Regions from separate parts of the Peribacillus sp. V2I11 genome, predicted to be linked through region 1. Evidence: riboswitches for the same ligand, from Rfam matches in the RefSeq annotation. Region 1 holds a riboswitch; the other holds the start of a gene.
The links. Region 1 has a riboswitch for glycine ahead of QFZ73_RS18370 (hypothetical protein). Riboswitches for the same ligand answer to the same signal wherever they lie in the genome.
Positions count from the first base shown of each region.

Region 2: another riboswitch for glycine. It lies ahead of glyA (serine hydroxymethyltransferase); the one in region 1 lies ahead of QFZ73_RS18370 (hypothetical protein).

Region 1 covers NZ_JAUSYW010000001.1:3,741,822-3,758,054, reverse strand. Annotated here, with positions in the region: gene murC (UDP-N-acetylmuramate--L-alanine ligase) at 1-437, opposite strand, end outside; gene QFZ73_RS18380 (DNA translocase FtsK) at 723-3,563, opposite strand; gene QFZ73_RS18375 (amidohydrolase) at 3,989-5,176, opposite strand; gene QFZ73_RS18370 (hypothetical protein) at 5,378-5,812, opposite strand; glycine riboswitch at 6,204-6,305, opposite strand; gene QFZ73_RS18365 (DUF1444 domain-containing protein) at 6,592-7,398, opposite strand; gene QFZ73_RS18360 (thioredoxin family protein) at 7,449-7,760, opposite strand; gene QFZ73_RS18355 (hypothetical protein) at 7,869-8,375, opposite strand; gene QFZ73_RS18350 (YtoQ family protein) at 8,498-8,947, shown strand; gene QFZ73_RS18345 (AraC family transcriptional regulator) at 9,077-9,946, opposite strand; gene QFZ73_RS18340 (DUF84 family protein) at 10,065-10,586, opposite strand; gene QFZ73_RS18335 (M42 family metallopeptidase) at 10,668-11,741, opposite strand; gene QFZ73_RS18330 (PepSY domain-containing protein) at 11,920-12,237, shown strand; one part of gene QFZ73_RS18325 (IS3 family transposase) at 12,296-13,197, opposite strand; one part of gene QFZ73_RS18325 (IS3 family transposase) at 13,197-13,455, opposite strand; gene QFZ73_RS18320 (YtnP family quorum-quenching lactonase) at 13,578-14,423, opposite strand; gene trmB (tRNA (guanosine(46)-N7)-methyltransferase TrmB) at 14,565-15,203, opposite strand; gene QFZ73_RS18310 (YtzH-like family protein) at 15,456-15,731, shown strand; gene QFZ73_RS18305 (phosphotransferase family protein) at 15,732-16,233, opposite strand, start outside.
Region 2 covers NZ_JAUSYW010000002.1:147,586-163,818, reverse strand. Annotated here, with positions in the region: gene QFZ73_RS27360 (M56 family metallopeptidase) at 1-667, shown strand, start outside; gene QFZ73_RS27355 (hypothetical protein) at 803-1,216, shown strand; gene QFZ73_RS27350 (CapE family protein) at 1,627-1,797, opposite strand; gene QFZ73_RS27345 (gamma-glutamyltransferase family protein) at 1,817-3,376, opposite strand; gene QFZ73_RS27340 (hypothetical protein) at 3,376-3,684, opposite strand; gene QFZ73_RS27335 (M23 family metallopeptidase) at 3,853-3,969, opposite strand; gene QFZ73_RS27330 (M23 family metallopeptidase) at 3,962-4,519, opposite strand; gene QFZ73_RS27325 (hypothetical protein) at 4,599-4,781, opposite strand; gene QFZ73_RS27320 (IS4 family transposase) at 4,919-6,349, shown strand; gene QFZ73_RS27315 (DinB family protein) at 6,926-7,417, shown strand; gene hxlB (6-phospho-3-hexuloisomerase) at 8,139-8,696, opposite strand; gene hxlA (3-hexulose-6-phosphate synthase) at 8,713-9,354, opposite strand; gene hxlR (transcriptional activator HxlR) at 9,877-10,242, opposite strand; partial or broken gene gnd (phosphogluconate dehydrogenase (NAD(+)-dependent, decarboxylating)) at 10,656-11,539, shown strand; gene QFZ73_RS27290 (hypothetical protein) at 11,580-11,834, shown strand; gene QFZ73_RS27285 (hypothetical protein) at 12,169-12,447, shown strand; glycine riboswitch at 12,707-12,812, shown strand; glycine riboswitch at 12,815-12,937, shown strand; gene glyA (serine hydroxymethyltransferase) at 13,023-14,273, shown strand; gene QFZ73_RS27275 (serine dehydratase beta chain) at 14,289-14,807, shown strand; gene sdaAA (L-serine ammonia-lyase, iron-sulfur-dependent, subunit alpha) at 14,807-15,688, shown strand; partial or broken gene gcvT (glycine cleavage system aminomethyltransferase GcvT) at 15,703-16,233, shown strand, end outside.

The DNA.
Region 1 (16,233 bases):
TAATCAGAATTCGCGATTCCTTTACCCGTTCCATCCCCAATCAAGAAGGATGTCGGTTTAGCGCCCCCCATTACATGGGCAAGTAAGCCGGTCGTCGATGTTTTACCATGAGCTCCCGTAACGGCCACGCTGATGAAGTTTTTCATGAAATCACCTAGGAAACGGTGATAACGGATAATAGGCAAATCAAGTTCTTTTGCCCTCACGATTTCCGGATGACTATCCGGAAACGCATTACCTGCAATGATGGTCATTCCAGGTTGAATATTTTCCTCGTTAAAAGGAAGGATTTTAATCCCGGCTTTTTCTAATGCCAATTGTGTAAAAAATTCTTTTTCGTAATCGGAACCCTGCACTTCAATATTCATATCATGCAGCATTTGTGCCAGAGCACTCATACCCGACCCTTTAATTCCCACAAAATGGTAAGCAGTCATAAAGCGAACCTCCACCAATCGTCTACCTGTATGACAGTATATGACGTCATCTTTTATTTGTTTTCCCATTACGAGACTTGTTAGTAACGCAATTTCTTCATAGGTTTTTCAAGCATATATTTTCATTCATTCATCAACAAAAAACTATTATATCACTTTTTTATTCATTCATCCATGTCAGGCAGATGCCAATTTATCAAATCATTGGATTTTCCCTCAAGTAAGGGGATAAAAAAGGGTTTTCACCCTTTCACATTATATACAATTTCCTTTTATTAGGTTCTCTTAATTAACATGTAAAAATTCCAGTTCTTCTTCCGTAATCAATACATCCCTGGGCCTTGAGCCCCTGGATTCGGAAACGACTCCCTGTTGCTCCATCATTTCTATTAGACGCGCTGCACGGTTATAACCGACACGGAAACGCCTTTGGACACTCGATGCAGATGCAGCCTGCTGGCTCACGACAAATTCACAGGCCTCGAAAAACAGTTCATCCGCTTCTTCCGTGACCTGGGCCCTGTTCAGCAAGTCTTCCTGTTCAAACAGATATTTCGGCTGCTGCTCCAGTTTAACATGGTTGACGACTTGATCGATTTCTTCATCACTCACAAAAGTCCCTTGCAGGCGCACCGTTTTTGAAGAGCCGTTTTCAGCGAATAACATATCTCCTCTTCCCAATAATTTTTCGGCACCGCCGCTATCGATGATTGTCCGGGAGTCGACTTGTGAAGAAACCGAAAAAGCGATCCTTGTCGGGATATTTGCCTTGATCAATCCAGTTATGACATCGACTGAAGGTCTTTGAGTGGCTACAATCAAATGGATGCCGCAGGCACGGGCCTTTTGAGCAATCCGGCAAATCGCTTCCTCTACATCAGCCGGGGACATCATCATTAGATCCGCAAGCTCATCGATGATCACCAGGATATAAGGCAGCTTGCTTGAATATTGACCGGCTTTTTCCGCTTGGTCATTAAAGCGGGTGATATCACGTACACCGGCATGTACAAACAATTCATAACGCCGTTCCATCTCCTCAACAGCCCATTTCAACGCAGCCGTAGCGGCTTTTACATCGGTTATGACTGGACTGACCAAATGCGGGATCCGGTTATATGGGGCAAGCTCGACCATTTTCGGATCGATCAACAGTAATTTCAACTCCTGCGGCGTCGCTTTATACAGCAAGCTGACCAGCATGGTGTTGATACAGACACTTTTCCCCGATCCCGTTTGCCCGGCTATCAATCCATGCGGCATCTTTCTCAAATCCGTGATAATCGGCTGACCGGATATATCGAGTCCTAAAGCCACAGCAAGCGGTGATTCATGCTCTTGAAACTCAGTACTTTCCAAAACCTCCCGCAAAAATACCGGTTTGCTTTTCCTGTTCGGAATCTCGATGCCAATTGTATGTTTACCCGGAATAGGCGCTTCCATCCGCATATCCTGAGCAGCAAGGCTTAACTTGATATCATCCATCAGGTTCGTCACTTTATTCACCTTCACCCCCGGCTCCGGATGCACCTCGAAACGAGTTACTGCAGGTCCTTGAGTGACATTGACGACCTTAGCACGGACATTGAAATTTTTCAATGTCTCATCAAGTAATAAAGTCTGTTCCTCGAGCCACTCATCATCATGAACAGCATAAGTGGGAGGTGTCAGCAATTCTATATTCGGAAACACATAGTATGGATTATCATCCGCTTCCACGGAGCCAAAAACTGCCGGGTTATCGCCCTGGCCACTTTCTGCTGCCGCCTCTGTATAAACTGCTTCTTGATACCCATTTCCAGAAATGGGGGTTTCCTGTTCAAAGAGCGGCTCAGGGTTCGAAACGATATTGGATTCAACTGTGTTCTCAGGCACGGCGGCGGTTTCTGAACCAACCTTAGTGTCCAGAAAGGTTGGTGTAATGACCGGAGTCTCCTCTTTCAAAATAACTCTGCCTTCCTCCGGTTTCCGTTCAGGAATTGCAGATGGTTTCGCTTGTACTGCCTCCGTTTCAGCAGCATCATTCATTGGTCGCTTATCAGGTGAAACTACTGCCCTTTCCGAATTAAAGCTTTTTTTTTCCGGCATCATTCTATTCATGAAGTCATTTTTTTCCCGATCTTGCTTAAGCATCATTACATTAAATGGGATATGTTTTTTTGGACGTTTATGCTGCACTTCAGGTATTGCCTCTGATTGATCACTTTCAGGCAGTGTCCCTTGACTGACGGATGGTTCAGTTGGTTGTACAGCAACCTCCCCAGGAACCGATATAGCTTCAGGCGGTGTGGCGTCCGCCTGTTCCATGATGGATACAGCAACTTCGCGTCCAAAATCGAGTTGGTCCTGTTCAATATCCTCTTTTTCTACCGCAGGCTCAATTACGTTAGGCTCGCTTACTGCTTCTTCTGGCAGGGATTCAATGGAATTCCTCCGAAAGAAAGCGGGTATCTCCGAATCTCCCCTTTTTTCTTCCGCTTGTTCCGGTATAAGAACGGATGGTTCTACCGTCAATTCCTCATGGGACACTTCTTTTGAGATATCAGGAATGGATACCGGAATCTCGATGGCAGGTTCTTCTTTTTTAAGGACAGGCATTTTGCTTTCTAATTCATATTCGACAATTTCTTCAGAAGGGACTATTTTTTTTTCCGGACGACGGAACCCATAAATGGGTGAAGGAATTTCCGTTGGGCGGAATGGAGTATTTGACGGGACTATTTTTGAGGTTTCCTCCCGATCAAAGCTTCTCCGTTTTGGTTCAGGATCCCTTACAGGCCTTCTCGTCGTTTCTTTGGTCACATTCTTCCCCTGTTTGGGTTCGTTTTCTTCCCTGTTTCTTTCCCTGGGCTTTCGTTTGTTCTGCTCCCGGTCTGGAATGAGCGGAAACTTGAACTGTCCTTTTGGATATTGAAACAGGATTTTCGTATCCGGGTCTGGCGTCTGGGACATTTTTTCCACTTTTTGATTATAAACCTTTATTTCTTCTTCCTTTGACTTCGAAAGCTTCGAAAAATCCATTTTCCTTAATGTCTCTTCATCAAGCGGTTCATCTATAATAATTTCTTCGATTTCAATAATTTCCTCTGCTTGGAACCATTTTTTCATCTTATTTAGCCATTTCAAAACTATCACTCTTTCTACATCTGTAGTATGTAACTAATTCTACCAGTTATTTTAAAAATATCGAGAAAATTTAAGCTAAATTGGGATTAGTATCTTTTTTTTTATCGAATTCTTACTAACTTAACGTATTTCGCAGAACTCCTACCCTATTAAACCCCTTCTGAAATGAGTTTAAACCTATCCATCACGAAATAACATTAGTCCCTAGTCTACTATTTAAATAAAACACCGCTGTTAAATCGCGTTTACAAAGAGATTAAGTTTTCATGCAGCCCATGAAGCAGACTGGCAATTCACTGCTTCATCCTTCACGAAACCTCCGGTGGCATCCAAATACCTGCCGAAACCCACAAAACACCGTTCGTTAATACCGAACGGTGTTTTGTGGGTTCCAGCGTTTTTTTTGTAAACAAAGACCAAAGGGACTATTTCCATTCATAAAAACTGCATACAACCTGCGCCACTGATTTGGAAGCGATCAAAAGGGCATCTTCATCAATGTCGAATTTAGGATGGTGATTGAAATATGCCTTCTCCACCCCTTTCGGTTTACAGCCAATGTAAAAGAAGCAGCCAGGAATCTTTTCTGCATAATATGAAAAATCTTCTGAACCTGAGAAAACCGGAAATTCCACGACCTTCTTAATATCTTTGTCATTCATGCTTTCCAGGCTATTTTTCACGAATCCAGTCAGTTCAGGGTCATTATATAACGGAGGATAATCCGGCACATATGCAAGTTCGCACTGAACATCAAATTCCGTTTCTATCCCTTTGACGATCCGGTGGATTTCCTTATCGATCAGCTGTTGGGTCTCTGCTGTCATATAACGGACATCCCCTTCAATTTCTATACGATCTTTTATGACATTAAAGCTTCCTTTTCCATCGAAGGAGCCGATTGTGACTACGCCCATATCAAAAGGGTTCAACCGACGGCTGACTACGGTTTGTACGGCTGTCACGAAGTGGGCGCCTGCCACAATGGCATCATTAGCCATATGCGGGGAGGAACCATGGCCGCCTACACCCTTTATCGCTAACTTGAAATAGGTCCGTCCAGCCATCGAATAGCCGCCGCGATACCCGACAACCCCTGCTGGATGAGAAGGAAATAAATGGATTCCGAAAACAGCATCCAGTTCATCCAAAAACCCTGATTCCATAATGCTTTTTGCTCCACCTGGGGGTGTTTCTTCTGCATGTTGATGGATTATTTTGATCGTACCTGATAAGGAATCTTTCAGCTCATTGATGCAGTCTGCCAATACCAATAAATACGCGGTATGCCCATCGTGTCCGCAGGCATGCATGACACCTTCATTTTTTGAACGGAACGGGACCTCCGCTTCTTCTGTAATCGGCAATGCATCGAAATCCGCACGGAGACCTATCGTTTTCCCTGGTTTTCCGCCTTCGATCGATACGATGATCCCTAATCCGTTTCCTACATTCGTTTGAATCGACACATCTTTCCCTTTATAAAAATCAATGATATATTGTGCCGTTTTCTCTTCTTTGAAGGATAGTTCCGGATTCTCGTGTAAATGACGGCGAATTTGAACCATTTCCCCTTTACGGGCTTCCAGCATGTTCATTAATTTGCTTTTCACGTTCACGATTATTCTCCCCCTATTTGATTATGATTTGTTGGTCAGGTATGCCTTTCGTGTCCCATGTATAGCATTTATACATCATGCTCTGTTAAATATCATTGTTGATAAACAGCGTAATAGTAAAGGACCCTGCTTGTAGGTCCTTACTTAGTTGCTTCACTAAAGCTTCGGATATTCTAGGTATTATTAAAAAGGATTCTATTGGAATATTTGCTGTTCACATTTCCAATATAAGCTCCCGGAGCTATTCCTTTCCAAAAAGGTGACTATAAATTTAGTTTTATAATCTGGATCTGAAAATGAAACTTTATGATTGTGTGTCCACCCTATTTTTCCTAATTTGCTGAAAAGATGCTGTTCATCTGTATCAATTTCTCTCATAATCCGTTCTCTTCTATAAAGAACTTCTTGTTCACAGACAATACTGCAAGAATATTTTCTGTTAGGGCTGCTTTTCTTCGCATAAATCCACTTGTTCTCAAAGTCCAGGTTTATTATTTTTTGATGGATATCCTTAAAAAGGCCAATATCACAATTAAGTTCCTTTGCTACTTGTTCTAAAGGTTTTTGCATAACTTCAAGTGTATATTCTTTTTTCCTTCGGTCCGTAGGCAAAGAGAAAAACTCTTTCATATTAATCTCAGCGAAAACGGATTTAAAATTAAACATAATAAACGAATCAGCGTCTAATTTGTTTATTATGCCTCAAGCCGGATACACAATTAATCAATATTCCCTTATATTCATCCGTTTTGAATTCCGGAAGCAAACGACTGTATAAAGAAGCGATACATCTTGTTTCCCTATAAAAGATTAAATTTGCCTGTCTATCCTCTGGAAAGAATAATTCAATATTTCTTATAATCGGCATAACTACCTCCGGAAAACCAATGAAAATCTTTTTATAATGCCGGAACTACATTTACCTCGTCTAAGCAAAAGCCGCTTCTGCTCAATTAATTGCAATGGACCCATTCTTATATTGGACGACAAAAAGGACGGAGAAGGGTTGCGTAAACTAACTGCTCCCTTCTCTGTCCTTTTACCTGAGAGTTTAGCTCCATTTTGGTCATGGAGATTTCCCCGTTGGCGGCACACTTCCTGCGCGCTCTCCAGAGTTGCGTCCAGCTGCGGTTCCATTTACCTGAGAGATTTGCTCCAAGGGATGTTTTTGGAACTTGCTCCTTCGGTGGCTCAATGCTTTGCAATCTCCCACAACGTTCATCCGCTTATATAGTTTGATATTCAGGGATTCATTTTTATATTTCCGAAATATTCCAATTATATTATTACCCATTAAATAACAAATATCAACTCTTTTCCTGATTCCCTTGTTGAAGTTAAGGAGACTCTACTAAACTTTAAAAGGACCGCTGCCAGATGCTGACACGGTCCTTTTGTGATTCAATATATTATTGTTCACGCTTTTTGTTTTTACCCATAATGAAGATGGGCTCCAACTCATTTTCTTCATAAAGGAATGATAGAGCCGTAATCGGAACATGACCGCTGGCAAAGAAGCTCATCGCCATTTGCGCAAGAATATCATAGCCCGTATCATTCTTCACATCGGCAATGATGATGACATCCTGATGGGGAATGGCCACAGCCATGGTTCCCTCGATCTTGTCCTTCATTTCCCGAAGCCAGGATTCATTCAGGATCCTGCTGGCATCATATCCATCATTCGTGTTCAAAAAATAAAATGCATTATCTGCAACGATATCCGACTTCATTTCAGTGGATAGGGAACGGGCATTGAAAAGGGCAATTTCACGGATCCTGTCACCCTGCCAATTTTCCCGTTGAATCATCTTTTCATCTATGAGACGGTAAGTTTTCCCTAAATCAAGGGCATAAAAAATCCGGGTTTCAGCCGTATGCTCATCGAATAAAAATGGATTTCCTTCTTCGGATTCCATTGGGAAGGAGGTCGAGCGAATGACTGGGAAAATGCATTTCTCCTTGCCCTCCATGCTGTGTTCTTCCCCCATCACATTCAGGGCCTCTTCCACGTAATAGGTAATTTCATCGATGGCTTTTTCCTGTACGTTTTCATAGTTAGCAAGTACAGGAGGCAACTCGATGGTGATCCCTTTCCCGGTCTTCACATTCTCCACCCGTAACGTATCTTGCTTGCTATCGAATTTGAATGTGCGATTCCCATCTTTTAGGCGTTCCTTCAAGATATTTTTCAGCTTCGTGCTATCCATTTTCATGACTGACCCTCCTCTTCATTGAAAAATCCCCAGCGAGAAGGGGAAATTGATTATAGTGATTGTATGAATTCCTCAATTTGTTCTTGTGTTTTGCGATCCTTGCTTACGAATCTGCCTAGCTCTTTGCCATTATCATACGCAATGAAACTTGGTATACCGAATACATCATTAGCTGCACACACATCGATGAATTCATCACGGTCAACATAAATGAATGTAAAGTCAGGAAATTTCGTTTCTATCTCAGGCATTATCGGTTCGATTACACGGCAATCTCCACACCATGTTGCTGAAAAAAGAAAGATATGTTTGCCTTCATTTTTCAATGCATCATATTGCTCAACGGTTTGTAAATTTTCCATTTGAATATTCCTCCTGCTCTAAATGACACCTTATTTTTTATAATCCCATCATACCAGACTCTCCGCGAATCAACCATTAATTCGGATCGGTTGAACGACCGGGTCATCTTATTTCTGGGGCACGGATGAAACGATTTCCATCATTTGTTTCGCATCGGTTTTTAATTGATCTTTATCCGTTTCGGTTGTCAGCTTCACCCCTCCGATCCCCACTGCAAGCTCATACTTTTCTTTCGGTATCTCTTTGATCGAGATAAAGCCGAATTTATCATCAGTTTGAAAAGAATGCAGCACTACATATTGATCCTTTTGTTGCTTCATTGCCAAATATAAAACGGAGCTGTCTTCTTTTTCATTTGGATTGACAAATAATATATAAATCTTATCACCTTTTTGTAAAATCAAATTATTATCATGTTCTTCTACTACCTTAAAATCCTTTGGCAGATAGACCTGAATAAGCCCTGCCTCGAGATCGGGCTGTTTTTCGTCGTCACGAAAAGCCACTTCTGCGGCCTTCATTGCCTTTTCGGTTTGCCTCTCAATACCTGAGCATCCCACAATCAAACTGCTTATTAACAGGAAAACAAGAAATTTTTTATTCGATAATGCCATCGTCATTCCTCCAGCCATCTCTTTTACTCACTTAAGGATACTATTATCCTTATTTATGAAATTCATCCATTTTCTCAAAACATGATACAATGAAAGCAATTTAAATACCGAGGAGGAAAACAATGAAATTAACCGTGTATCTTGCTGGGGAGATCCATTCAAATTGGAGAAGCGAGTTGAGAGATAAGACCGCTGCACTGAAACTTCCTTTAGAATTCGTCGGCCCGATGGAAAATCATGAACGCTCTGATAATATCGGTGAAGATATTCTTGGGGAACAGCCTAACCCCATTCTGAAGGATGCGGCCGCTTCCCAAATCAATAATTTGCGGACAGGTCTTTTGATGAAAAAAGCTGATCTTGTCGTCGCTCTGTTTGGGGAGAAATATAAACAGTGGAATACGGCCATGGACGCAAGCACCGCCGTTTCCCTGGGTAAACCGCTTATTTTGATTCGCCCGGAATCCCATCACCATGCCTTAAAGGAATTATCGGAAAAGGCGAGCGTCACGGTCGAATCCGTGAACCAAGCCATGAAGGTTCTATCTTATATTTTTGAAGAAGGGCTGTAAATCTCCCTTGCCAAGGGTTCAAGTATGAAGGACTGATCATTTCATATTCACCCAAATAAAAAGCTTGCAGGGGAAATTAGATGCCTAACCTCCCCTGCAAGCGAAAAACGAATAAATTTAGGTTGAACCTTATCCCTTTTTAATGGGTATCCAAATTTCGGAGTAATAGTCAGGGTTTGAAGCGTCGTCGTTCGCGTATACTTCCAATTCGGGAGTTCCTGCATGTTCATGACCGCTGGTAGGGAACCATTCGGAAAAAATTCGCTTCCAAGCTTGTTGGATGCTATCAGGCATAGGTCCGTGAACTTCGAATACAACCCACTTGGAAGCCGGTATAGTAAGGGCTGAAAACTCTTCAGGCACTTTCCCGGCATACTCTGCACCTATCCAATAATCCATCGTTTCATTTTTTTCCACTGCCCGCTTATCGACACATACACCAATCAAGCCATCTATTTGGCCATTGTTCAACTTCGCTAACCGATCTCCTGTCCCATCCGAATTCACTTTCTCCCATAACTTCGGAATCCCAATCAAATTCTCTTCATTAACCAAGGAAAACTCTTGCTTGATTCCAATCAATTGAAAGGAATCCCTTTCAAGGATATTGTATTTCATCGGTTTTGCCCCTTTCACAATCACCTGTATCACCAGGCGTTCATAGAATTTCATCTTCCCCATATACTTTCGGGCTTCGCTTGGAGATATCCCATGCTGCCTTCGAAAAGCTTTTGAGAATGCCTCGGGGGTGTCATAGCCATACTTGTAGGCTAAATCAATGACCTTGCCATTTGTGGATGAAATCTCCTGGGCGGCTAAGGTCAGTCTTCGACGCCGGATATATTCACCAATGGTAATATCCGTTAAGATGGTGAATGTCCGTTGAAAATGAAAAGCTGAGGCATTCGCCTGCCTGGAAATGCTCTCGATCGTCAGGTCCTCCAATAAGTGCTCCTCGATATATTCGATGGCCTTTTGGATTGATTCAACCCACCCCATTCCGCTCACCCCTTGTCACTATACTAGCAAGGCCGTTCAATAAAATCCTGTCTGATTCTGCTCTGTTTTGGCAGTGTTCGTTTCCATCATTCAAAACCCGCCTTTCCATGACAGTGATTCAAAAATCCTGATTTTTCATTCTCAGCTTATACTCGAATTGACCGGCTAGCATCCTCATGATATGAAGGAACATTTCCCCCCTGGTGATTCGCTCATTTGTAAACACGCCGATCGCTCCTTCCTTTTTGCTAATATTCTCTTGCCTTGTGAAGGCGTCCATCACAGGGCCTAACTCTTCACCGTCCTGCAGCTTCTCAGCAACAATTCCCGGCAGTGGGATTCTCGCTCCGCCAGCTACAAAGACCTCACCGTCCCTCGTGGCCATCGCACCCCAATTACACAGAAACAGGCCTTGTCCCATTTTCACGACACCGCCTTCGAGTCCGATACCCATTTCGGCATCACTGTGAATCAAGCAATTCCGGGCACGTGTCATTGCCCCCTCCATCGTTTCCTCATCTGAAAAAGGCTGTTCCGGGACCCCGCTCTCCACTTGAAGCGAAATGATTTCTGCATCTTCATATACGCCAAGCACGGCACTTACTTTCGCCGGATTCTTACTGCCTACTGCTATTTTCAATATCATTACCTTCCTTCTATATAAAAAAAGCTGATGGAAAAGGATTCATGACAGCATCCCATTCCATTTCAGCTTCCTTCATCAACCGTTTTTTATCAAGGTCTCGAATGTCGTTTTATCACAGGAACGAACCAATTTCCCAATCAGTTCACGTGCAGCGGCATAATCATCAATATGAATCATGGATGCATGTGTATGAATATAACGGGAACAAATGCCAATCACCCCGCTTGGAATGCCTTCGTTTGCAATATGGACCTGCCCGGCATCCGTGCCGCCTTGGGAAACGAAATATTGATACGGAATATCATTCGACTCGGCCGTATCAAGGATGAATTCCCTCATGCCGCGATGCGTAACCATCGAACGATCAAAAATGCGGAGCAGTGCCCCTTTCCCCAGCTGGCCAAATTCACTTTTACTGCCGGACATATCGTTCGCCGGACTTGCATCCAAAGCGAAAAAAAGATCCGGTTTGATCATATGAGCTGCCGTTTGCGCACCCCGTAATCCCACTTCCTCCTGGACGGTTGCTCCGGAATATAAGATATTCGGTAACGTTTCACCTTTTAAATCTTTTAACAATTCAATCGCAAGTCCGCAGCCGTAACGATTATCCCACGCTTTTGCGAGGATTTTTTTCTCATTGGCCATCGGCGTGAATGGACAAATCGGTACAATCTGCTGACCTGGCTTAATACCGATTCTCTTCACATCTTCCTTGTCGTCCGCCCCGATATCAATCAGCATATTTTTGATATCCATTGGTTTTGAGCGTTGCGATTCATCAAGCAAATGGGGTGGAATCGACCCGATGACACCAATGACCGGACCGTTATCGGTTATGATTTCGACTCTTTGGGCCAAAAGCACTTGACTCCACCAGCCTCCCAGGGTCTGAAAGCGAATCATTCCATTTTCCGTTACGGAGGTGACCATGAATCCCACTTCATCCATGTGCCCGGCAACTAGTACAGTCGGCCCATCCTCATTGCCTCTTTTTACGCCAAATATTCCGCCAAGGCGATCTTGGACGATTTCATCCGAATACTTTTCCAGCTCACTCTTCATGAAACTCCGAACTGCATGTTCATTTCCCGAGGCTCCCGGTAATTCCGTCAATGTTTTAAAAAGCTCCAAAGTCTCATGATTCATTTTTTCTACCCCTAACCTATGTATTGTTTCTTACTATTTTACAAAACTTAGCAACGTGTTACACTAGAAAGTTCTAATTTATCAGTTAATGGGTAAAATTTCAAATTATTAGTCAAATAAAGCGTACTTCTGTATACTAGAAGAAGTTATTTTAAAAAATGCAATGGAGGAGAAATCAATGAATTGGAAAACGTTTTTACTAGGTACTGCAGCTGGGTTTGCCGCTGGCTTTGCCACAAAACAACTATTGGATCAATCAAGTAAACCTTCTCCGGATAAAGTCTTGGCCCAAGTGAAGGAAACAGTCAAAAAGGATGGAAATATATATGGCTCATGGATCTTGATGAAGCCGGAGAACTTTTCAAAAAATGATTTGGACTATGAAGTGTACAAAGGCGGGATCACCAGAAACACAGAGGGTAAACGCGAGCAATTCGAATTTGTTGCAGATGCCTCGACAGGAACGATTTTGGAGCTTAATGCGCAAAATGATTGAAATAAAAATAGGAGGGCTGCACATAACCCTGTCAAGTAGACAATAAAAAAAGAGTATTTTAAGCTGCGGCCTTTTCTCGATATTCAATCGGGGAAAGGCCGTTAAATTTTTCTTGGAAGCGATCAGTATTATAGAATTCTATATACTCCTGAATAACTACATAAGCTTCCTCTGCTGTTTTTGGGCGTTCCAAATATAACTTCTCTGTTTTTATATGCGAGAAGAAACTTTCTATACACGCGTTATCATGACAATTGCCACGACGAGAGTGGCTTCCTTGAATACCGAGTTCTTTTACCTGCTTTTCGTATGATTTCGTCGTATATTGGAATCCTTGATCAGAGTGAAGAAGGGCACCCTTTTCAAAGGACTTGTCCCTTAACTGATTTAACGTATTATGAACCAATTCAAGATCGTTTCGCGTAGAAACTTCCCATGCCACAATTTCATTATTATACAAATCTAAAACGGCAGATAGGTAGACAAACGTGTCTCCAATCCGTACATAGGTTATATCTGTTACTAACTTTTGTAACATGGACTCTGCATAGAACTCACGGTTTAAAACATTTTTAAATACAACGGATCCTCTTCGACCATAGAAAGGGCGTTTCTTTCGAATAATAGATGTAACCCCCAATTCTCTCATCAATCGGCGAACACGCTTATGATTGACAACGATTCCCTCTCTGAATAAAGCTCGAGTCATCCGTTTATATCCGTAGTATGGATGTATCTTATGGATGGCTAATATATGTTCTTTTATCCATAGGTTTTTCTCAAGTCTCAGAGAACGTCTAGACTGAGTCTTCCTCCATTTGTAGTAACCAGCTCTTGAAACTTCACCGATTTTTAATAGCCACGCGAGTGGGTGTGTTTTCCTCAATCCATCAATCACTTTAAACCTTTCGGCTTTCAGGACCATTCCTTCCCATGTAGATTTGGATTGCGCTTTTTTAAATAGTCCACCTGCGCTTTCAGATAAGCATTTTCTTCTTCTACACTAGAAAAATTCTTACGGTTCCATACACCACGTTGGTCTTCAAAAGGCTCATTATTTTGCACTTTCTTTACCCAATTCGCTATTTGCGCATCACTTTTGATACCAAATCGCTCACGAAGCTGACGATATGACCAGCCTTCCTCCAACTTCAAACGAACAACTTCTCGCTTTAATTCTTCTGTATATGTTTGAAAGGTTTGCCCCTTTTTTGCCATAAAAAAATCCCCTCCAAGATAGACTGTTTAAGAGCATTTTATCATGCTCTCTTTTTACTCTGTCTACCTGTAGGGGATAATACCAGGCCGTCTAAATGACGTCCCTCCTTTTGCTTTCCCGCTTATCGCTTCCGTTTCAATTCGGCAATTATCTCCTTACCCGTTACATCCCATTTGATGGCACAGTAATGGGCATCATGGTAAAAGCTATACCAGGACCCATTTTCCAGTCCGGATTTCATCCACTTTTCCTTCGCCTCGATGGAAGTCATGGGATAATCGTCATAAGCGAGGACCCAGAGGACATTCGCATGCGCGTGCGTCGGCATGATATCTGCCATGTGAATCAATCTATCCCCACCATCTTCAATGATGATGATCGAATGACCATCACTATGACCCCCAGTATGGATCATTTTAATGCCGTCCGTAATTTCCTGCTCACCTTCAAAAGGACGTACTAGAGAAGCGACAGCCTTCCAGTTTTCTGACCAATATGTACTTTTTGAACGAATATTCGGGTTTTTCATTTCCTCCCATTCCGTTTTGGTCGTAATGATTTCTGCACGCTCGAAAACAGGCACCCAAGTTTCACCTTCACGTTTCGTCAAACCGCAGGCATGGTCGAAATGTAGATGGGTCATTAAAATGTAATCGATATCATTTGGCTGAATCCCAAGTCTGCCAAGATCTTCGATAAGATTGGATTCCTCCGTGACCCCAAAATTCCGTTTTTGCTTGTCATTCATCTTTCCATTACCAATACCGGAATCTATAAGCATGTTCAAACCATTTGCCTGCACCAAAATCGGATCCGTACGTAACTCGATTTGGTTATTTTCGTTAACAGGATACTTCTTGGACCAAAGCGGTTTCGGTACAACGCCAAACATCGCACCACCATCCAAGTGAGTCACACCGCCATTCAACCATGTTAATTTAATTTCCCCTATTTGCATCGTTTCCATTTTACCCCTCCTCTCCCTTTAGTTTAACACCCACTTCCATATATTGAAATTGATAACAATCAAGTCATTCTCGTGTATGAATCATACCGGCTTAAACAAAGTAAAAAACCAGATGCTGTGCACCTGGTTTCTGATTGATGATTATTGGAACATTGCTTCCAATCTGTATATCCGGTTGCCTTTACTTGAGAACTTTTCTTCATACTCAGTCATGATGTTGCCTTCAAAATTGCTGTTATGCAGATCAAGGCTTACATATTTCAAGAGCATGCCGTATTCGGAAATACTCTTCAAGGAAGATTCGAATAACCCTTGGTTATCCGTCTTGAAGTGAATCTCGCCTTTGTCTGGCAGAATACCTTCATATACTTCGAGGAAGGTCTTATACGTTAACCGACGTTTTGCATGACGTGATTTCGGCCATGGATCAGAGAAATTCAAGTAGACGCGATCCACATCACCTTTTGCAAAATAATCCCCTAAGTTCGCTGCGTCAACATTCAACAGCTTTAAATTTGGAACATCCGCTTCAATCAGCAAGTCCAGTGCAGCTACAATGACGCTTCTATATACTTCAATTCCAATGAAATTCACTTCAGGATGAGCTTTTGCCATTTCTGTGATGAAACGGCCTTTGCCCGTACCCACTTCAATATATAACGGATTATCGTTACCGAAAACTTCATGCCATTTACCTTTATGGCTCACTGGCTGCTGAATTACATATTGTGGAAAATCATTCAAACGGTCTTCAGCCCAAGGTTTATTTCTTAAACGCATGATGACACCCCTATTTATAATATAATCGTTCAAACCATAACATGAGTGGATGGATTCCTGCAAGTTGATTTTTTCAGGAAAAGCCTGCATGCACCCACTGATACAATAAAAAAACCGCCGGCCATCCAGGCGACAGTCTCTGTAGTTTTCATGTATAAAACTTTCCGCAAAACACACCATAAATAAGTGAAGGGCAGGCGAGAACCACCTGTGAATCCCTTGAATCCATATTTAAGAAAGGAGAGGTATTATATGCCGCTTTCCCATGAACATCAAATGTCACTATTAAAAGATATATTGACCAATCATCAAACAGACTGCTGCGGATCCGTTTCTGAATGTGAACAGGTTGAAAGGCTCGTCAAATCCTTAATGATCAATATGGAAATTGACAGCAATGTGAAAACGATACTGACGGAGATTTACGAATACAGTCAGACAGGCATCGGTACCGCCGATTTAGATGCACATATTTCAACCCACCAGAACGACTTGTCCCAGTGGGTGGATGATATAGATCAATTCTGATCAGCCAACCATCAATAATGCTTCCAGTTTTTGCAGTAATTCATTTCTTTCCTCGTACCTCTTTCTACGATGATGCCATTGGATGGAAAGCACAAGTTGTGAAACCGTGTGCCATTTCATCCTCATCTCCAGGCCTGCGTCAAGCTTCTTGCCGTAACGGGCAAGCCATTGATTCCATTCTTCCCTTGGGACATATGAATACAGGAGTATGCCGAGGTCAATGGCCGGATCGCCAATGACCGCTCCGTCCCAATCAATCAGGAACAATCCGTCGGTTTCGGTCATGAGCCAATTATTATGGTTCACATCGCAATGACAGACGACTTTTTCGTCGCATTCAATCAACAGGAGATTATTCTGTAAAAAATGGATGGCCTGCTTGATAATCGGAATATCCGTAATATCCGAAGATAACCCGATTTCTATGTCTGTAAGTATACTTTCAGGTCGTAAAGGGGATTTCCCAAGCCTTTTGAGCATGCTTAACAAAGGATCGGATTGA
Region 2 (16,233 bases), on a different contig from region 1:
GATTACTTTAGGAATTCTCTTTGTATATTCGGCTATATACTTTATATTTCTGTCTAAAAAGACAAAAGAATTTATTACTAAATTAAATTTATATAGAACAGACTCTTATGAATCAAATGTAATTAGGGTCTTTCAGCAAAAATATTCTGTACAAGTTCAAATTGTGGATTTTACTCAACCTTTAGCTTTCACGTATGGATTCATTCGTCCTCAAATTCTAATTAGCACTGGCTTAATCAACTTATTGCAGCCATATGAATTAGAAGCTGTATTGGAACATGAATATTATCATTATCAAAACAGAGATCCGTTTAAATTATCAATATGGTTTAGTTTAGCACGTGTATTTTCATTTCTCCCCATCTCTCGAAAGTTGTATGAACGCTACATGATAGAAAAAGAAATAAAAGCAGATACTTTTGCGATTCATCAAGTAGGAATGAAAGCTGTTGCATCAGCATTATACAAACTAATGACAACTATCCCGTCTTCTTCATTTGCAACAGTACACTTTCAAAATCATTCTTTTCAAGATACAAACACCAGGATTGAAGTTCTTCTAACAGGAACATATAAACGTTCGTCCATTTCCCTGTTAGAGTGGATGAAATCCATCATTCATATTCTTTTTATTGCTTTCCTAATAGGATGTGTGTCATTTTTGTGAAAATTGTCCCACCTATCATTTTTAAATACTACAATTACGTAGTAGACAATTGACTGAAAAACGACCATATACTACAATCGTGTAGTAGATGGTCGTTTTTCCATCTATATCACAAGATGATGGAGGAGAAAGATAATGAAAAAAGCTATTTTAGGGGCATCAGTTATTGCATTAATGGCATTTGGGGGAAATGCTTTTGCTGCTAGTTCAACTGAAGTGAAATCTGTAAATACAGCAACTTCGGAGTCGAAGACGATAAGTATGGAAGATTGCATGAAGATGATGAAAGCAATGGGTATAAGTGAGAAAGATTGCATGAAAATGATGAAAGACTGTATGGCCATGGGAATGAGTGCTGAAGACTGCATGAAAATGATGAAAGATTGCATGGCTATGGGTATGAGCGCGAAAGATTGCATGAAAATGATGAAAGACTGTATGGCCATGGGAATGAGTGCTGAAGACTGCATGAAAATGATGAAAGATTGCATGGCTATGGGTATGAGTGAGAAAGATTGCATGAAGATGATGAAGAACTTGCAAAAATAAATGATGTAGGCTGACAGTAAAACAAATACTAGTTAAAACTACAGCAACAAATTTGAGGACAAGGGCTGGTTAATTGATAACCAGCTTTTGTTTATTTTTGTTTTTTACATCGCAAAGTTAATTTACTAATGAACACTTACACAAAAGTATTTAAAGATGAAAACAAAGTAAATCAATTCTTTGGAAAATAGAAAATCTATTTTATTCAAGAATTGGGCGCTCTAATGAAGTAACTAAAGCCTAATTTCTCGGTGTTAAAAGCGAGAAATTAGGCTTTTTTATATTTGGATTTCCTTACCGTTGTAAATCTGTTACTCCCTTAGCATATGTTTTCCGCGTTTTGTTGGTAGGACCCCATGCCCATCAAGGTAAGAAATCATAATACCCCCAGAACGAAAATTTTGTACATCTTACTCGTTTTTATCGTTTTGGGGTAACTCGTTATTGTTAGCTTGATGGCGATGTGGCTGTACCCCAATCGGAGATAATGTTGCTGGATGTTTTAGCAATCCAAGTCCAGCAACTACTCCTGCTATAATTGCAATTGGGCCAATTACTCCTACGATTTGTTTTACGATCATTATTCAATCCTCCATTATTTTATTTAGTATCTTTTTCCCATGAACCGTGACGCCGTAAGTCTGCGTCACCTTTAATCCTATTTTTCTTTAAATCTTTGACGAGCGCTTGAACGCCTCCATAGAACATTGGGTTATCATTAGTTTCCAAATCATACCCATATGTTTTTAGCTGATCTTTTGTTTGTTCATTCAATTCAGCTTCTGAATAAAACTTATGCGACTCGAAAATCACTCGTTTGCTTTCAATGGATTTCTTAATTGATTGGTTATTTTCAAAATAGTTCCCCATTACTTGCATTAGCACTTGTGGAATTCGATTTCCACCCGGTGTACCGATGGCCATTATCCATTCGTCACCTTCTCGAATAATAGTTGGCGCTGTGAACGTTCTCGGGCGCTTTCCTTCTTCGATTTTATTAATTCCTTCACCGAACGTACTAAGCGTATTATTTAAAAAGAAACCATCTACATATTTACCGCTTCCGAAAAAGTTACTGAGTGTGTTCGTTGTAGAGACAACCGTTCCATCACCATCTATGACAACGAAGTGGGTTGTACTTTCGTGCTCTTCCACGTCACTAACTTTCGTTTTGTTAGCTTGGGTTTCATTAATTTGTTTAATTAATAAATTTACGTAGTGATCATCCACCCAGTCATCAGATGCTTGTTTAATAAATGATGGGTCAGCCATCTTTTTCAAACGATCTTGATACGCCACTTTCGAAATTTCACTGAGATAATGATAGAAAAGGCTTGGGTGTTTCTCTTTTAAACTCCAAACATCTTCTTTGTCGGCCATTTTCAACATTTGAATTAATGTTGCACCTGAAAACGGAGGAGGTGCGCTGATGATTTCATGCCCTTTATAAGTCGTCATTAAAGGCTTTCGTTCCACAGGCTTATACTCACGTAGATCACGTACTGAAATTTCTGTTTCACCCTGTATTTCATCTGCAATTTCACCTTTATAAAAAGCATTTGGTCCTTCTTCTTTGATGGTTTGCAACGTGTCTGCTAACTCCGACTGCTTTAAAGTATCACCAGTATCAATCGCTTTTCCATTTGAATAAAAGCTTTTTAGTTCTTGCTCATCAATGTTGCCGCTATACGATATGAGATGATCATGCAAATCTTGATCCACCGTAAAACCTTTTTCTGCATATCCAATAGCAGAATCAATTAACTCATTCATCGGCAACGTCCCATATTTGTGATGAATATAATCCATACCAGCGACGAATCCTGGTACACCTACTTCTTCACCTTTATCATCATTAGGTGCTACCTCTCGGTAATCAATAAATGTCGGAAAGGCATCGGCACGATCGATTAACATTCCTCCGCCTCCGCCAATTCCTGAGGCATAAGGTTCAACAACTCCAAGCGTATACGAAATCGCAATAGCAGCATCAACAGCTGTTCCCCCGTTTTTTAATACATCCATTCCAACTTTCGTTGCAAGCGGATCTGATGTACTAACCGCATATTCTTGTTTCGGAAACATGAATTGATAAGCATATACACCGACTACGAGTGAAAAGATGAGAATGGATGCGATTATTACGTTTCGTTTTTTCATCATCTTTCACCTCCTTCATGTACAGACCTACTGAAGTTCGTTTGAATATACTTCTTATTATTAACAGGCGTATCATTTGTTTGTTTATTTTTACGTTCTTTTGCTCGTTCCACAACGTGTGAGTGATCTAACTTAATTTCAAATTTATCTTTCTTTTGTTCTAAACGTGCTTCGTTTGATGCATATTTCGTTAAATCATTATAAAAAGATAAGTCACCCAAATACTTCTCTTTTAATGAATCAATATATCCTTCAAAATTAAAAGATACATATCGAATAGGTGTTACTGGTGTGAAAAAAGCTGGCATATTAAACCCTCCTTTAAATTTTTAAAGATGCGAAATTATCCACATCGATTTAAAACGTTTTTAAACGGCTTTATTTTTGTTTTTAGAACATTTAAGACTCATACCCTTACCTTTGACCAAAAAGTCCCGCAAAATCGATTCTGTGAAGCCGTTTTTTAGTTATCTGGGTTATAAACCGATAAATGGTGACGGATCAATCCGAGATCCATTTTGAAAAATCTCAAAATGTAAATGTGGACCCGTTGACGAACCCGAGTTGCCACACTTCCCGACTACATCACCCATTTCCACAACCCAGACTTACACTTAAACCGGATAAATGGGCGTATGTCGTTTTAGAACCATTTCCATGATCCACCCACACATAAAGTCCGTATCCTTCTTTATGATTATTCGGGTTTTGCCAACCGGCATAAACCACCTTACCGTCTTTTGAAGCTGGGACCGATTGGCCAATACTACACGCAAAATCAATTCTATCTGCATTTCCTAGCCGATCCCCACCTGGATATGACCAACCAATCCAAGTTAAAACCATGAATTGCAAATGTCCGATTGCCCCGACCGGGGAAACCATAGTTTCTAATGTTGAAAACCTGGTTTCTACCCGGTGATGAGCCGCAAGCAGATTCCACGGAACCCCGTATTTTTCTTCAGCAGCTTTATAAACGGGAAGGTATTCAGCAGGGATTTCATTTTCTCCAATTTGCGAAATCTCCCCTCCAATGATCTTTGTTTCACCTTCTTCCGTCATCGTTCCAAAGATCATGAGAAACATGAACATAAACCCGAATAACAGAAGAAGCATAACCAGCAAAGGCGAAGAAGCTAACAAACTGCCCCCAATCAACCATTTCCACTACTTAGATCCTTGGTTAACTTCTTCCTTGCCAATTGATTCAACAGCAGCCTGTTCACTCATCGATCCTCACCCCGTCCACATTCCAAGTGTCGCCATTGGCTTTAAGTAAGACAGAATAGGGAGTGATAACCTTTTGCTTTTTCCCTTCAGTATCGGTTTGCTCGCTTGTTACTTCAATATTCCATATTTGCGTTTCTTCTTGAAAATCCCCTGGTGTAGCAGAAGTATTTTTCACTTCAATTTTTTGACCGTCTAACGTTCCCCTTTTAGGGGTTCCACCACATGCCCATCAAGCTAAGGGCAAATCATTTCCCCGAAAGCGAAAAAAACGCTATCCTTTCTGTAATATCATGGAAAGGCTGGTGTTTTTTTATGAGTCGCGAAATTTCAGACGAACTTACCCTCTTTTCACAGGAACTACAACGATCCTTGGCTCCACAAGCTCTCCAAGAGCTAGCTAAAAAGGTAGGTTTTGTTCAAAGGACGAGTAAGTACCAAGCTAAAGATTTAATAGCGTTGTGCGTGTGGTTAAGCCAAAAAGTAGCGAGTACTTCCCTAACACAGTTATGTAGTTGTTTAGAATCTTCAACGGGAGTCTTGATAAGTCCTGAAGGACTCAATCAACGATTTAATCCTTCGGCTGTCAAGTTCTTAGAACAGGTATTTACTTCCTTGCTTACTCAAAAGCTATATGCCTCTCAGGCTCTTCCTCATCGTTACGCTTCTCAGTTTCAGCGTATACGAAACTTGGATTCTACGACCTTTCAACTCCCAGACATGTTTGCCTCAGCCTATCAAGGATCTGGAGGCAGTAGTCATACAGCTGGCGTAAAGGTTCAATTAGAATATGATCTCCTCAGTGGTCAATTCCTGCACGTTCACTCAGGACCTGGTAAACAAAATGATAAAACCTACGGTTCTACGTGCTTACAAACGGTAGAAACGGGTGACTTATGTATACGTGATTTAGGTTATTTTGACTTGAAAGATCTCTATCAAATGGGTAAGAAAGGAGCCTATTATATCTCTCGCTTAAAATTAAACACTCGGATTTATCTGCGAAATTCTAATCCCGAATACTTCAAAAATGGAACGGTCAAAAAACAAACCGAGTATATTCAATTGGATATGGAAGAGATTATGCATCAATTAAAACCAGGACAAACCTATGAGATCTCTGACGTTTACATTGGCCAGTATCAAAAGTTGCCGACTAGAGTCATTATCCACCGGCTTACGGAAGAACAAACCCGAAAACGGTGGGAAAATCAAGCCCTAAAGGAGAAAAAGAAAGGGATTGTCATGAAAGAACGCAGTAAACGATTGAGTGCTATGAATGTATACATAACCAATGCTCTACCCGAAGATGTTGCAACGGAACATGTTCACGATCTTTATTCCTTACGTTGGCAAATCGAATTACTCTTTAAAACTTGGAAATCCTTCTTTGAAATAGATGATTGTAAAGAGATCAAAAAAGAGCGATTAGAATGTCATCTCTATGGTCAACTGATTGGCATTCTTCTCTGTTCCTCTACCATGTTTCAAATGCGACAACTACTCCTCATCCAGAAAAAACGAGAACTTAGTGAATATAAAGCTATTTATATCATCAAAGACTATTTTTTACTGCTGTTTCAAGCGATACAAAAAAGCACCCAAGAGCTATCAAAGATTCTACTTCGCCTGTTTGTCCTCCTACAGAAAAACGGGCGAAAATCCCACCGTTATGAGAAAAAGACAGTCTTTGATATATTGGGTGTTGTCTATCAGTATACCATGTGTCACAAGAGTGCAGCATAGCGAAAAAAAATGACCTATCAGAGGCTTATTTGGCATGTCTTTCTTTAATTGCATGAACGATTATCTTGTAGAAATAGATCTACTTTAAGTACTCTTTGGTGTTAGCTTGATGGGCATGTGGTAGGACCCCATAATATGTAAGATTAAATGGGGAAGTGAATTGTTTGGAAGTTTTATTTAGTTTTGTTGTGGGTGTTCTTTTTCTAACCGTTGGCATTATTGCGTTTTTCCCTCCTCCTAAATTACCTTGGATAATGAGATTTTTAATTATATTTATTGGTGTGGGTTTTATTTTGTACTCATTATTAAGATTGTTCGGGCTACTTTCTTCTTAAGCTAACAGGTGCGTTAGCTTAAGATCAGAGCTGTCTTTAAGGCAGCTCTTTCTTTATGCAACTATCGGGGCAGAATAGTTGAACAATAATTAATACGATAACCTAATCTTTTAGAAGGTGAAATAATGGAACAAGTAATAAAAGAAATTCTGTCTAGAGGAATACTCTTTAACTGATGCGAATCTATTGTAAGGTAAGCAATAATAAATTCAATCTAGGATTAAATTGGAGGGAATAGAAAATGGATGTAAAGACACTTTTGTTACAACAATGGGCAAGTTGCTTAGATGAAGAAGACTGGTTTCCACCACTTGAAAAAGTGCTAGAGGACATCACTTTTGAACAGGCAATTTGGAAACCAGCTGATGGGGCAATGAATTCCATTTGGGAATTAGTTTGTCATTTACTTTTCTTTGAAAAGAGATATCTGATGCGATTTCTTGGTGAAACAGCGAATGAACCACAGGCAGAAAATAATGACTCTACATTTCGATTACCTACTGAGACGTTAGAAAATTGGAAGGAAACAAAACAAGAATACTTTTATGTTCATCGTGAACTTGGAAAAATACTAGCAAAATCTGAACATGAAGATTTGTATAGACAGATTCCAGGAGATAATTCATTAGTGCTTGAACTGAAGAGTTTAGCAATGCACGACGCATATCATATTGGGCAAATTGTATTCCTTAGTAAAATGCAAGGTGCTTGGGCAGCGAAACGCAGCTTTTAAAAAAGCTTCATTAGCTTTACAGTTATTCCATTATAGGGGGGCTTTAATGGAATAAGAACGGGAACGTCCAAATCGGACGTTCCCATATTTTATATCTGAAAAACAACAATACTATTTAACAAAGCCTAAGATAAAAAAAAGTTTGTGAAGATTTCCACTTAAACTAACGGGTGCGTTAGTTGATTAAGGAACACAAAAATGATCAATCTTTTTTATAAAAGAATAATCCAATTAAATAGTATAAGGGCATGTTTTGATTAATCTTTTTTCAAAACATGTCCTTTCTATTTATTCATTTTCAAGGTTTCTTGTATTAATTTAATCAAACTTTGGATCTGAGCTACAGTAGGAAATGGCTTTTTTTTGCCGGGTTTTGCTTCGTGTAAAATTCCGAAATGTTGGCGGTACCCCTTCTATACGTCTTTTTCGAAGACAAAAAAACGACAAAACAAATGAAAAATAACAATAATACGTGCAAAATAGAACTTGAAATAAGTGTAAATTATCACCTAAATTTACAAAAAGGCAGCTTCACCTATTGGTGAAATCTGCCTAGAATGATATTGATTCATACATAAATTTGGGAAGGCATTAGAATCTCTAATTTGACAGCTCTTTTTAGATTATATGTTTCTGTCTAAAGATTTTTTTATCAAAACCTGATTTAGTATGTTCAATTTTTTGTCATGCATTTAGGAGTATAAGCATAACTAAGCCTAACCTACTCTAGATTTGCATGTCTTCCAAACATAGTTTGGCCGGCTAATTCCTTTTGCTCCATCACGCTTAATATGATAGAGTCGAATAATAACAAGAGACTTTGCTCGAATAAAGACCCCATAGGCTGTATAGTTTTGTAGTCACTATCTGCACCTGCCTTAGGCTTGGCAGGTATTTTAATAGCTAAATCGCTTATTTTTCCAATAGTTGAATCAGGGGAAATCGTGACAACTGCAACAGATGCTTCTAAACCTTTAGCCTTCTCCGCCATTGACACTAAACTTTTTGTCTCTCCTGAACCAGAAGCGATAATTAAAATATCATCTTTTTCTAAACCAGGGGTTACCGTTTCTCCTACTACAAAGGCATCTAACCCCATGTGCATCATGCGCATAACAAAAGATTTGGCCATAAACCCAGAACGACCTGCACCAGCCACAAAGATTTTCTTGGATTTAAGTATGTGATCCACCAATTTTTCAGCTTCATCTTCAGATATTAATTCGATTGTCCGATTTAATTCGTTTTCAATTTCAGCTAAGTATTGAGTAGTCTTCATAATTCACATACCTTTCTTAAGCATAAGTCGCTTGTTTAATTAATTCTTGCATTTTTGCAGCTACTGCTTTTTTATTATCTTGTCCAGTAATACCACCGCCTACAATGACAAGATCAGGCTGTGCTTCAATGACTTCTGGCAATGTATCTAATTTAATTCCGCCTGCTATAGCAGTTTTCGCATTCTTAACAACGCGTTTGATTATTTGAAGCTGTTCAAATGAGTTTTCTCCTTTAGCCTGAAGATCGTACCCTGTATGCACACAAATATAATCAACGCCCAGTGCATCAATTTCGTACGCACGTTTTTCGATATCTTTTACATTGATCATATCAACAAGAATTTGCGTTCCTTGTTTTTTAGCTTCTTCCACTGCACCCTTGATTGTTGCATCATCCGTCGCACCAAGAACTGTGATGATAGAAGCACCAGCTTCAGATGCCTTCATAACTTCATATCCGCCAGCATCCATAATTTTCAGGTCTGCCAATACGGTTAAATTAGGAAATGCTGCACTAACTTCTTTTACTGCTCTAAGACCTTCATTAATGACAACAGGAGTTCCAATTTCTACTACATCGACAAATTGCTCTACTTCTCGAACTACTTCTATTGCCTGTGGGATGTTTACAAGATCTAATGCTAATTGAAGTTTCATAAATACTTCACTCCTTAAATAATTTTTTGTTTGATACTACATTTATTGTATTCTCTAATTATTTAAATGAGAAGTACCCACTTTTATATCATATAGTGTTCAAAAGTATACTGTGTGTAAGGTAAAGAAAGGAAGATAAGTGAAATATACCAAGAGTTGCTTTTTGGAAAATTTGTTGAAGAATTGTGTTTGAAGCCCTATTATGTAGAAGTTGTTAAAGGGTAATGTGATTAAAAAAGAAAATCGTGGTACTTCTTCTTGCAGGTAATTAAATAGACCGTAAAGTGAGTAGTAAGCAACTAATCTAATACAATAGAGTTCGTATACCGTCCGCCGATATGGGTTAACAGGCTAAAAAAACACATGGAGGAACCTTTATAAAGGTTTCTCCATGTGGTTTTTAGTGTCCAATTTATTTAATTAAAGTTTTTTTCTTAATCTGTCCATAACGAAGATAGCGCTTTCAGAAAAGGAGCCATAAAGGATTATTTTCTAATCCTTCATGAGGGAAGCTTTTTTCTCCTAGAGGGATTCTTCTTTTCTATCTACTTGGTTATTCAAGACTGTCTCCATATACTCACTGCCCCAGTCATACATGGATTCAAGAATTGGCATCAAACTTTCTCCTCTTTTGGTCAGAGAATATTCAACTTTTGGTGGAACAACAGGATAGACTTCACGGTGAACAATTAGGTCATCTTCCAGCTCTCGCAATTGACTAGCGAGCATTCTCTGCGTAATTTCAGGAATCATAGATTTTAGTTCCCCAAATCGCTTGGTTCCTTCTTTGCCCAGATGCCACATAATAAGCATTTTCCATTTACCGCCAATAATAGAAAGTGTCAATTCTTTTTCACAGTAAAACGTCTTGTCACGCAGATGTCCCATTTATTTTCCCCCCAGGTCATAAAATAATAGTGTACTTTATAATACTATATAATAAAAAAGTGCGTACTTACAATTAAAAAATATAGATATTATACTTTTATATACATAGAGGATCATCACCGCAAGAACTATTCTTGGTACATCCATTAGAATCTTACTACACTATAATTTTACAATCAAGGAAGAATACAGGGGGGATTAAATGACTTTTCTACGTAATAAATTTTTAGACAGGAATGCGTTTAAGTATCCTAAACGTCGGAAATACCATGCTGTGACCCATATTTAAAGCAACAGGGGCTTTAGATAATAAGGTGAATTTTTATACTAAATAAATATAACGAAGTTACCAATATGTAAAAGGAAAGAAGCACAAATTAGAAGTACTCTATTCTAAAAAGGAGGCCATCACGATGAAAGTTGGATTAATCGGTTTAGGAAAAATGGGATTAAACTTAGGGCAAAACCTAATTGAAGAAAGCCACGACGTTGTGGCCTATGATTTAGATTCCGGTGCTGTAGAAGAAATGGAAAGATACGGAGCTAAGGGAACAACTAATATAGTAGAACTCATTAAATCATTAGAGCAACCCCGACTTATTTGGCTTATGGTTCCTCCAGATTCAGTTGATGTAGTAATTAGTGAAGTGACACCGTTTTTAAATATTGGCGATATTTTAATTCAATCTGGAAATTCCTACTATAATGATACCATTCGCCGGTACAACAGGCTAAAGAGATATGGTGTGAGCTTTATGGATATCGTGACCTCTGAAGGAAAGGAAGGTGCTCGAAAAGAGGCTTGTTTCAAGATTGGAGGAGACCTTGAAGCTTGGCGCATAGTAGAGCCCATTTTCAGAGATATATCTGTAGAAAATGTATATGCAGGAAAAGCAGGGAGTGGTCACTTCTTGAAAATGAACAACAATGGGATTGATTACGAAATGGATGACATTAGGGAAGGATTGGAATTATTAGAAAAAAGGGAATTTGAGTACGACTCTGAGAATGTAGCAAGAGTATGGAAAAAGCGGTTCGGTTATTCGTCCAGGGCCTATGGATTTAACGGAAAAGAGCGTTTTCTAAAGATGAAAAATTAGAAGAAAATAAATAGAGTAGATATGGAAGTCTTCTTGAGAAGGAAAATACGGCCGAGACTGCTTTTGATTTACAAACTGCCACTCCCGTCATCGCATGTCGTTGATGCGCTATCGTTCATTAGAAATTTACAGGGAAAGAGGTAGCCCACTATGCAACGAATTTGGATGGGCATGCTGTAAGGAAAAGTGGGAAGTGAGAAGTCACTGCGTTTAAGAAAATCCAATTAGAGGTTCCTAATGAAAGAACATATTATGTTCATTTCCGTCAGTTCTAAAATGCAAATGAAAGATGAAAAATTATTCAATCAAAAGGAGGAAAATAGAATGGAAAGAAACAATACAGTTATTTTAAATGAAGTGATAGTAGGTTTATATAGCAATAAAGAATTAGATATAATGTTAAATAAATTATCAAATTACTACCAAGTTGATATAGCTGATTTTACTGTAAATAAAGTGAATTCAAATAGCTACAAAGAAATGATTACTTGATTGATAGTAGACTTATGGTCCATTACAGGAATACTTAAATTGGTGAACTGAGAGTCATATTAAACAACTAAAAGAAGGGGCTTTACCTACCCAAACATATTTATCTCATTCAATATGCATCTGTCGTACAGGGAATGGAAAATAACCCATTACCTGTATGATGCTGTTTCATCCCTCCCTATTAAAAATCTCCAAGATTTAAATAGGGATATTGATAAAAAAGGCAATCAAATTAAGGAGATGGAAAGTGATTACCTTACTATTAATACAGGGAAGAGGAGATGGTAACATAGTGTAGATACTAATATTGTAAGGTAAAGGGGAAGAATCCAAAATGAGTAAGGAAAAGAAAATCAATCTAAAGAGGCCAAATAAGTGGTGGGTATGGGTTCTAGCAATTATCGTCATAGCTAATATGGCAAGTGGTTGGGACAAAGAGGAAGTTGCGAAAGAAGAGAAGACTAATGAAACCACCGCTGAACCTAAGGAGGAAATGAAAGAAGAGAAGGAGGAGGAAGTTCCTAAGCAATCTCTATTGCTGCAAGGATTCTCGCAAATCTCACAATACCTTAATTTTCTCTTTTTCCATACATCTATTGTGTTAAAAATATAGACTTCATGTCCTTTCCCATCTTGCGCTTTTCTTAGCAACCGTTCAAAAGTAGATCGGCTTACGCCTAGATATAGAAACTTATTGGAATTCAGAAAAACAGTTATAATTTTGAATAACAAAACTTCTAACTTTATGGACTGTCAGAAAGATCTATACTGTCTATGTTTAAATTTCTGAAAATAAAGTTTTTTCAGATAATTATTGAAATTTTCATTTAAACCCGTTAACATACAATTATAATGGAAATTTATATAAGCGGATGATAATTGTGGGAGAGACCGAAGAAATCGATTCGGCACCGAAGGAGCAATTCCCAAAAAAACCTTGGGATAGAAACTCTCAGGTAAAAAGACTACAATTGGACGCACCTCTGGAGAGAGCTGAAAAGCCACCAAAGGGGAATCCTTTTGATGAAACGAATATTACAAGACAGATTGTTTTGTATTATGTTTCATATCGAAGGTAATCTCTCAGGTAAAAAGGACAGAGGAAAGGTGGGATATTTATCCTGCCTTTCCTCTGTCTTTTTTGTGAGGAAAGGTAGCTTGGAAGAAACTCGAGGAGGATATTTGAATATGAGTCTACAAAACTATGATTCAGAGATTTATAATGCCATGGAAAATGAAAGGGAAAGACAACATAATACGTTAGAATTAATCGCATCAGAAAACTTCGTAAGTAAAGAAGTGATGGAAGCTATGGGGTCTGTCCTCACTAATAAGTATGCAGAAGGATATCCAGGGAAGCGTTACTATGGAGGCTGTGAATATGTAGATGTGGTGGAACAAACAGCGATTGAACGCCTTACCAAGCTGTTTGGTGCTAAGTATGCAAATGTACAACCACACTCCGGTGCACAAGCAAATTTAGCTGTTTTTTATGCCCTGCTTCAGCCTGGCGATAAAGTGATGGGGATGAACCTTTCGCATGGAGGACACTTAACTCATGGTAGTCCTGTCAGCATCTCGGGGAAATGGTTTGATATTGTGTCTTATGGGGTGAGAGAAGATACTCACTTGATAGACTATGATGATCTTGAAGCAATCGCGAAAAAAGAAAAACCAAAATTGATTATTGCGGGGACAAGTGCCTTCCCAAGAACAATTGATTTTGCACGTTTTAAAGAAATCGCCGATCAAGTTGGAGCAAAACTGATGGTGGATATGGCCCATATTGCGGGGCTCGTGGCAGCAGGTTTTCATCCATCGCCCATCCCATATGCGGATGTGGTGACAAGCACAACGCACAAAACTTTACGCGGTCCACGTGGCGGGATCATTTTAACAAATGATGAAGACATGATAAAGAAAATAAATAAAGCTATATTCCCAGGGATTCAAGGAGGGCCACTCATGCATATTATTGCGGCAAAGGCGGTTTCCTTTAAAGAAGCATTGCAACCGAGCTTTAAAATCTATGCCAAACAAATCATTGAAAACTCAGCAACACTTGGCGAAACATTAAAAAAAGCAGGCGCAATTCTTGTTTCAGGTGGAACGGACAACCATATCGTCCTATTAGACGTTCGCCAATGGAATTTAACCGGAAAAGAAGCAGAACGATTACTAGAAGAGGCGGGTATAACAGTTAACAAAAATACGATTCCCTATGATACTGAAAGCCCATTTGTCACAAGTGGCATTCGAATGGGAACAGCGGCTTTAACGACACGCGGTATGAAGCAGGAAGAAATGGTTAAAATCGGAGAAGTGATTGCGGCTGTTTTAAAGAGCAATGGAGATACAGTTGTTCTAGAAAAAGCAAAAGAAACAACAAAAGAGATTTGTAAAGGATATCCATTGTTTCAACAGCCTATAACGGTCTAAGAAGGGAGAAACAACATGGAATTCCAAAGTTGTTTTGACATTATCGGCCCTATCATGGTAGGGCCATCTAGTTCTCATACTGCTGGTGTTGTATCAATGGGGAAGTTCATTCATGAACTATTAGGTGGTTGTCCGGAAGAGGCGAACATTATTTTCTACGATTCATTTGCTGAAACGCACCAAGGTCACGGAACAGATAAAGCCCTACTTGGCGGATTACTTGGCATGGATACGGATGATTCCAGGATTAAAAATGCCATGGAGCTGACTAAAGAACATGAACTAGATTACGAATTTCAATTTGAAGGCAGCTGCCCTTATTTTAAACATCCGAATACAACAGTCGTTACGGCAAAACGTGGGGAATGGCTGGTAAAGGTAGGTGGGGCATCCCTTGGAGGCGGTTTATCTAAAATCTTTATGATTGGTGATGAAATGGTTGATATTCGTTTAAGCACTAGCGATGACTTTTCGGTACTTGCTACACATTACCATTCATATGTGTTGAAAAAAACGTCGTTAGAGGGTGCATGATGGAAATTCGGTCAATGAACGAGCTAATTGAATTTTGTACACATAAACAGAAAACGATTGGTGAAATCATGTTGATGATGGAAATAGAAAAATCGGGGAGAGATCAAAAGACGATCATCAGCATGATGGAAGAACGGTTATTTAAAATGCAGGAAGCTGTTGAGAACGGTAAAAAAGACACCTCTACTGCACCAAGTGGCATTTCTGGTGGTGATGCCGTTAAGATGTACGATTACGTGAATCAAGGTAACTCTCTTACAGGAAGTTATATTAGCGATGCCATGACTTTCTCACTGGCGACATCTGAAAGTAATGCGAGAATGGGAGTCATTGTTGCAACTCCGACAGCCGGAGCAGCCGGTATATTACCCGGAGTATTGTTTTCGCTTCACAAAAATGACGGAACTTCCTACAGAGACTTAGTCATGGGACTGTTCACTGCAAGTGCCCTTGGGTATGTCATTGCCAACCGGTCCTTTATATCTGGAGCAGCAGGAGGATGCCAAGCAGAGGTCGGTTCTGCAACGGCGATGGCGGCAGGGACCATTGTAGAATTAAAAGGTGGCACACCTAAACAAGCGGTTAATGCAACAGCCATTGCTTTAAAATCACTGTTGGGCCTCGTTTGTGATCCAGTTGCTGGGCTTGTTGAAGTGCCTTGCATTAAGCGAAATGTGATTGGAACATCCATTGCTTTTTCAGCTGCTGATTTATCTCTTGCAGGTGTTGAAAGTCGTATTCCATGTGATGAAGTCATTGAAGCCATGTACAAGATTGGAAAGGAAATGCCTCGAACACTTAGAGAAACAGCACTTGGTGGTCTTGCAATGACCGAAACAGGTAAAAGGGTAAAAGAACAGTTATTTAGCAAGAGATCTTAATTGGAGGTGTAGCAATGAGCACAGCAACCGGATTGAAGAGAACACCGCTTTTTGAAACATATAAAAATTACGGAGCAAAAGTCATTGATTTTGGTGGTTGGGAACTGCCAGTCCAGTTTTCAAACATTTTAGAAGAACATGATGCTGTCCGAAAGGAAGCAGGACTTTTTGATGTCTCTCATATGGGGGAAGTGCTTGTTGAAGGGAAAGATGCAGAAAGCTATATTAATTACCTTGTCACAAACGATGTAACAAAGCTTAGCATTAATCAAGCACAGTATACCGCGATGTGTTATCCATCTGGCGGGACAGTGGATGATTTATTGGTCTACAAACTGAAAAATGATAAATTTCTTCTCGTGATTAATGCAGCAAACATTGAGAAAGATTACGACTGGATGAAGCAACATGTTAAAGGAGAAGTGACACTTCGTAATATTTCAAATGACATCGCGCTGATCGCCATTCAAGGTCCAAAGGCGGAAGGCATTTTACAAAAGCTAACGGAAATCAATTTATCGGGAATTGGAGTTTTCCACTTTACT